3 regions of the Bacillus sp. K7 genome follow, and region 1 is predicted to be linked to each of the others. Evidence: predicted binding sites of a transcription regulator. Region 1 holds the regulator's gene; each other region holds the start of a gene.
The links. Region 1 encodes LexA, which represses DNA repair genes until DNA is damaged. Its sites were predicted from a motif close to CGAACATATGTTCG; they were not measured.
Positions count from the first base shown of each region.

Region 2: M1D98_RS06575 (ImmA/IrrE family metallo-endopeptidase) is a predicted target of LexA. The motif match lies at 991-1,004, and genes of this name have one in related genera.
Region 3: uvrB (excinuclease ABC subunit UvrB) is a predicted target of LexA. The motif match lies at 1,038-1,051, and genes of this name have one in related genera.

Region 1 covers NZ_CP096406.1:1,841,332-1,843,537, forward strand. Annotated here, with positions in the region: gene M1D98_RS09375 (hypothetical protein) at 1-231, shown strand, start outside; gene lexA (transcriptional repressor LexA) at 616-1,233, opposite strand; gene yneA (cell division suppressor protein YneA) at 1,382-1,699, shown strand; gene M1D98_RS09390 (YneB family resolvase-like protein) at 1,718-2,206, shown strand, end outside.
Region 2 covers NZ_CP096406.1:1,299,183-1,301,388, forward strand. Annotated here, with positions in the region: gene M1D98_RS06570 (manganese catalase family protein) at 1-327, shown strand, start outside; gene M1D98_RS06575 (ImmA/IrrE family metallo-endopeptidase) at 379-975, opposite strand; gene xre (HTH-type transcriptional regulator Xre) at 1,142-1,480, opposite strand; gene M1D98_RS06585 (hypothetical protein) at 1,659-1,838, shown strand; gene M1D98_RS06590 (hypothetical protein) at 1,825-2,206, shown strand, end outside.
Region 3 covers NZ_CP096406.1:3,298,910-3,301,115, reverse strand. Annotated here, with positions in the region: gene M1D98_RS16905 (PEP/pyruvate-binding domain-containing protein) at 1-275, opposite strand, end outside; gene M1D98_RS16900 (CsbA family protein) at 714-944, shown strand; gene uvrB (excinuclease ABC subunit UvrB) at 1,129-2,206, shown strand, end outside.

The DNA of each region.
Region 1 (2,206 bases):
GCTAAAAGTTGTTCGGTTGAGTTTAAACTTCAACGGATGGGACTTACCGGGCAATATACCACGCTGAGCACGAAACAATTCAGAGGCAACTGGTTTGATTTTAGTGCTCAAGATAAGATTTCAATTGATCCATTTCATCGATACCGTATCTTTGCAGAAGAACATTCGGAAAACTGTACAAACGTTCGGGTAAAAGGGAGTTATGGTATTCAATATTTTCATTTTGATTGAAGCTCATGATCATAAGGTGAGCTGTTTTTTTACATTAAAAAGAACTAACTAAACTATGTGCTAAATTTTCATATTAATTTAATCGCCGCGCTCACTCGATAATATCTGAGGCCATATCATTCCCCGACCTAAACATAAAACATTTTTAAGCAGATTACGTCTATATTTGATAGACAGCATTTTGATAAAAAGTTTCCTGAAGGAAAGAATATTTCTTGACTTCAACAATCAATTGATGGATAATTGTGGTGTAAACATGATGTTCTTTTTCCTCCTATTCAGGCTCGCACCTAAAATTCAGGGCGAGCCTGCTTTTTTTTATACAAGAAACCCCCTCTTCATCGAGGAAGAGAGGGTTATTTCATCATTTGATAGTTCAATAGATTAATGGACGGTTCTGAACACGCCAATCACTTTCCCTAGAATGCTGACATTCTGTAGGATGATCGGTGCCATCGTTGGGTTTTCAGGCTGTAAGCGAATGTGAGTATCCTCTTTATAGAAACGTTTTACCGTAGCCTCATCATCTTCTGTCATCGCAACGACAATTTCCCCGTTGTTCGCTGTGTTTTGCTGTTTAACGATGACATAATCCCTATCGAGAATACCTGCATCAATCATACTGTCTCCCATAATCTCAAGCATAAACACATGCTCGTCTGGGGGAACCATACGGTCGGGAAGCGGAAAATATTCTTCAATATTTTCTACTGCTGTAATAGGAGATCCCGCCGTGACTTTCCCGATGACCGGTACATTAACGACCTGGCTTTGCGGAATGTCTACTTCTTCATCAAGAATTTCTATTGCTCTTGGTTTTGTCGGATCTCGTCTGATCAGCCCTTTTGTTTCCAAACGGGCCAAGTGGCCGTGGACAGTTGAGCTGGACGCAAGCCCGACAGCCTCTCCGATCTCTCTTACGGAAGGCGGATATCCTTTTGATTTAACCTCTGCTTTAATGAAACTGAGGATATCAAGTTGCCTTTTTGATAGCTTCGTCATTTTTCGCACCTCAAAACGTCGATTTTAAGAAGATTATAGCATGATTTTCCTGACAGTACAAACATAGGTTCGAAAAAACAATTGACAGAAACATTTGTTCGTATATACTGAAATTATAAAAAGCGAACAAACATTCCTGTCGGAGGTTATGATCATGGGTAAAGAATCTATTATTTTTGTCGGTCTGTTCACAGTGATTTTGAGCGCGGTTATCCTTTTGCTGTCATATTCAAGCAGCGGCCAGGAGCTTAATCAGTATGTTAAAATAGAAGTCCAGCAAGGCGATACACTTTGGTCTATAGCTGACCAGGTAACAGATAAAAAGAAAATGAACAAACAAGATTTTATTGAATGGGTAGCTGATAAAAATTATCTTCAGACGACTGATATCCAGCCGGGAGATGAATTGGTGATTCCGTTGAAAAAAAAGCATCAGGATGCATATGAATTGGCAACTGTAAGATAGAGAGGAAAGATAGAAAAAATGAAAGCACTCATTTATGCCCGCGTAAGCACAAATAAAGAACAGCAGGAGACGTCATTAAAGCGGCAGGAGGAGGAGCTTACGGCCATTGCGGCCGAGAACGGCATGGAAGTCGTCAAAGTGATTTCCGAAAAAGCAAGCGGATATGAAATGGATCGGGATGGTGTATTTGGGCTGCTTGATGAGATCAAGAATTCTGAAATTGATGTCATTTTGGTTCAGGATGAGACTAGGCTCGGACGGGGAAATGCAAAAATCGCACTGCTTCATTGCATCTATAGAGAAGGTGTGAAAGTCTATACAACCGCTCATAAAGGCGAACTGGAGTTATCGGAGGCTGATTCGATGGTGCTGGAGATCGTCAGCATTGTGGAAGAGTACCAGCGGAAAATTCACAACATGAAAATCAAACGGGGCATGAAACGTGCAGTGAAAAACGGTTTTAAACCGCAAAAAAACCTGAAAAAACAACATGAAAACAGCGGAAAA
Region 2 (2,206 bases), 540 kb from region 1:
GATATGCTCTCGTTTTTAATTGCAAGGGATACTTATCATCAAAATATGTGGTATGCGGCCATTAGAGAGTTGGAAGAAAGAGAACGGGATATTGTGGTGCCAACGACGTTCCCGCGTGAACTCGAAAAGCGTGAAGTGGCTTATGACCTGTTTAACTTTTCCAGAGGGGATGAAAGCTCACAAGGAAGATGGGCTCATGGCGAAGCCTTTGACGGACGGGGAGAATTCAGGTATATTCCGGCCCCGATTGCATTCGGGCCTGCGCCTCATCTTAAACCGGCGCCAATGTGGGTGCATGATACGATGCCTCCAATGTCAAAATGCTAGTTTTTCTGCCGGGCTGAGGATAGATGATATCTGTTCCCAGCCCGTTTTTGGTTACCTGTTTTTGCCGATATGATATAACGCTTTTTCTTCAGCGACCTGCAAGTGCTGCTGATCGCCTTCCTCGTACGCATTTGGCCGCTTGTGTGATAATAAATAAGCGAGCCGCTTCTGAAATTGAATACCTGCTTTACGCCGTTCAAACATTTCAAGCCTTTTATCCGCAAATTCTTTTGTCACCCGGAATACAGACGCGATTGTGGCAAGCGCCTGGCTTCTCCATTGCGGCAGCTCCATCTGCAACAGCATAAAGGTTGGCACACAGAAGTGGTACATAAATTGATTTGCCTGGAATTCCTGCAATTCCCTGAAGAGCTTGTTCATCTGAAAATGATTGCCTGCATGCTTTAACACATGGCACAGCTCATGGCCAAAATCCTCCCATTGCTCTTCACGTGATTTTCTCTGGTTCAATACGATGCTGTACATCCCGTCGTACTTGACCATCATGCTCCCCATATCCTCAAAATGAACCCAAATATCAAGGTCCTTTGCGATTTTCAGCATGTCAATGTGATGCGGGGAGGTGATGCCCAGCCGACTGTATACATTTTTTACGTATTCCTCCAGATGTGATAAGTAATCGCCCAATTGAATACTCCCTTTCGAACGTTTGTTCTGTTTTTAGCGAGAAAGAAAAGCCCCGTATAGGACTGGAAAGTGTGTAGAAATCTTTCCCTTTTCTAAAAAAAATAAACAATTTTTTCTTTATATCGGTCTATTTTTCATATGTTTTAGAGAACGGAGAAAGATTTATTTATTTTTTGGGTTTTCGGTTTTTCTCTTTTTCTTTTAAATAGTTGATAAACTCGATGGCCTGCTGTTTGCTTTCGGGGGAAAAATCCTGCATATCACGGTATGCGAGCTGCAGGTCCGGATCTGAAAACATATCGTCGTCGTCTTTTTTGTCTTTCCCTGTTAATAAGTAATCAGCCGTTACTTGAAAGTAATCAGCCAGCTTTTGCAGTGTATCGTAATCAGGCTCGCTCCGCCCGTTTTCATAGTGGGAATATCGAGCCCGTGACACACCGATGTGTGATGCGATTTCTTCCTGCGTCCTTTTCCCTCTGAGACTCTTCAATCTGCCGCCTATCATGCTATGACCTCTCTTTTTTAAACTCTCTAAGTTACTATTGATTATAGATACAAAATGTATCAAAATAAAGGGATGATAAAAAAAGTATCAAAAATAACTTGATGATACAGAATGTATCGTTTATACTTGGATACAGCTGATACGAAATGTATCAAAAACAGATCAGGAGAGTGATCACATGTATCCCATCCAAATTGTTTTTAGTGAAAATCCCATAGATCAGCGCCATCTCGGACAATCCGGCGGCACCATTTCGTTTACGCCATGCGGCCTTCCGGTATTCCACTTTGAAACGCAAGCACAGTTTCAAACATATATGCTGTTAAAAGGAGAAGCTGCGTACAATGAAAACCGATAAAAGCTATCCTTTTCCAACGTATTCAGGGTTATTGAATTCAGAACATTATGACAAAATCGGTCCGGCTCTATGGCTGTTTCTCTGGTTCATTAGCTCAACAACAAAAGAAATTGAAAAAGACGGGGTATGCTGGGGAATCGTGCTCGGACATAAGCCGTTAAAAGCAAGAGAAATGGCGGCTGTATTCGGCGTCAGTGAAAAAACCGTCAGAAGATGGCTGGAGCTCCTTGAAGCCCATGAGTACATAAAGGCTGTCCGCGCGCCATATGGACTGGTGATTTCGGTAAAGCATTCCAAAAAATACAGCTTCAGATCGGACAAAATGGCACACCTGAGCATAACGGAACGGCCATTTTCGCCGCAGGCAC
Region 3 (2,206 bases), 1.5 Mb from region 1:
GCAACGGAGCGGTATGAGTCTCTTAATTTGTAAAAGGAATTTGTCAGCTCGTGTTTCAGTTCATCTGAAAATGTTCCGGCGATGATCTCCTTTTCGATGCTTTCGCTAGTTTGATGAAGGTGGTTATCCTCCATAAAACGGGTGAGCGCATTCGTCTGGATAACAAACCCGTCCGGAACAGGAAGCCTGTGTTTGGTCAGTTTAATTAAATTCATGCCTTTTGCGCCTGCCAGCTGGCTGGACGCTTCTGCCTGTCGAAATAAAACAGAATACATATTTGAAACCCCTCTTTCCTTCATTTTGTTTTTCTCTTTAGTCTTTTATGACGGAGCCTGTGTTCAAAAATGATAGTGAGCACTATCGCTCAATTGTAAGTTTTCAGGAAAATGATGTCAAAAGCAGAAAGTCCTAAATAAAATGAATCGTTAAGTTAGTTGAATGATCATGAAAAATGTAGTCAAACTAGTGCTGTCCGCCTATTTATTCTCGCGGGCGTTTGCTATGGAGGCGGGCTTCGATATCAAGCTAAGACATAATGCCCTCATGCAAAAGTGCCGCAAATGCTTCTTGTGCCTGGAGCCAAAGTGCAAAGATGATGATTGATTTAAGCAGAAAAAGGGTATGGTGTAGAAAGGGGAACGATTGCAGATTGTCCGATTCTTCATTTTTTACTATAATCAAATCAGATGAAGAATCATTGAGGAGGGTTTTTGTTGATTACAAAAGCCGTTTTTGCATTATTTTTCCCTTTTATGCTGGTTGTCTTATTTACAAGAGTCACCTTTAATCATTATGTGGCGATCGCTCTAACAGCTGCATTGCTGTTTGCCTCTTATTTAAAAGGCTATACAGAAACGTATTTTATTGTAGGATTGGACGTTGTGTCTCTTGTGGCTGGCGGACTGTACATGGCCAAAAAAACTGCTGAGAAAAAAGAAGAGTAAATCGGACATAATGAATATAACGACTGAATTCCTGCTTTTACGTTTTAAAAGCAGGTTTTTTATACACGAAAACAGCTGGAAATAAAAAACCACCGAACTTTAGTTCGTATTTTTGGTGATTTTCCATTCCATTGTGTTACTATATCTATAGGAAGATTTCGTTAAAGAAACGGAGGCTTATTTTGTGAAAGATCGCTTTGAGTTAGTCTCGAAATACCAGCCCCAGGGAGATCAGCCGAAAGCCATTGAAAAACTTGTAAAAGGAATTCAGGAGGGCAAGAAGCATCAGACTCTGCTGGGTGCGACAGGAACGGGCAAAACATTTACGGTGTCCAATTTGATTAAAGAAGTCAATAAGCCGACCCTCGTCATTGCCCATAACAAAACCCTTGCCGGACAGCTTTACAGCGAGTTCAAGGAGTTTTTTCCGAACAACGCTGTCGAGTATTTTGTCAGTTACTATGATTATTATCAGCCGGAGGCGTATGTGCCTCAAACGGATACGTTTATAGAAAAAGACGCCAGTATTAATGATGAAATTGATAAACTGAGACACTCCGCCACATCGTCTCTGTTTGAGCGGAGAGATGTCATTATCATCGCGAGTGTATCTTGTATATACGGCCTCGGTTCGCCTGAAGAATACCGGGAAATGGTCGTGTCACTGCGGCCTGAAATGGAAATTGAGCGCAACGAGCTGCTTAGGAAACTTGTAGACATCCAATATGCCCGCAATGATATCGACTTCCAGCGCGGGACATTTCGTGTGCGCGGAGATGTAGTGGAAATCTTCCCTGCCTCTCGTGATGAACATTGTATCAGGGTTGAATTTTTCGGTGATGAAATCGAACGGATCAGGGAAGTGGACGCCCTGACAGGAGAAATTCTCGGTGACCGTGACCATGTTGCGATTTTCCCGGCATCCCACTTCGTAACGCGGGCCGAGAAAATGGAGAAAGCGATTCAAAATATCGAGAAGGAGCTTGAGGAGCAGCTGAAGGTCATGCACGAAAACGGCAAGCTGCTTGAAGCGCAGCGTTTAGAGCAGCGGACAAGGTACGATCTTGAGATGATGCGGGAAATGGGTTTCTGCTCCGGCATTGAGAACTATTCAAGACATTTGACGCTTCGGCCTCCAGGTTCAACGCCGTATACGCTTCTTGATTATTTCCCTGACGATTTTATGATCGTGGTAGATGAGTCGCATGTGACGATTCCTCAGGTGCGCGGCATGTTTAACGGAGACCAGGCGCGGAAACAGG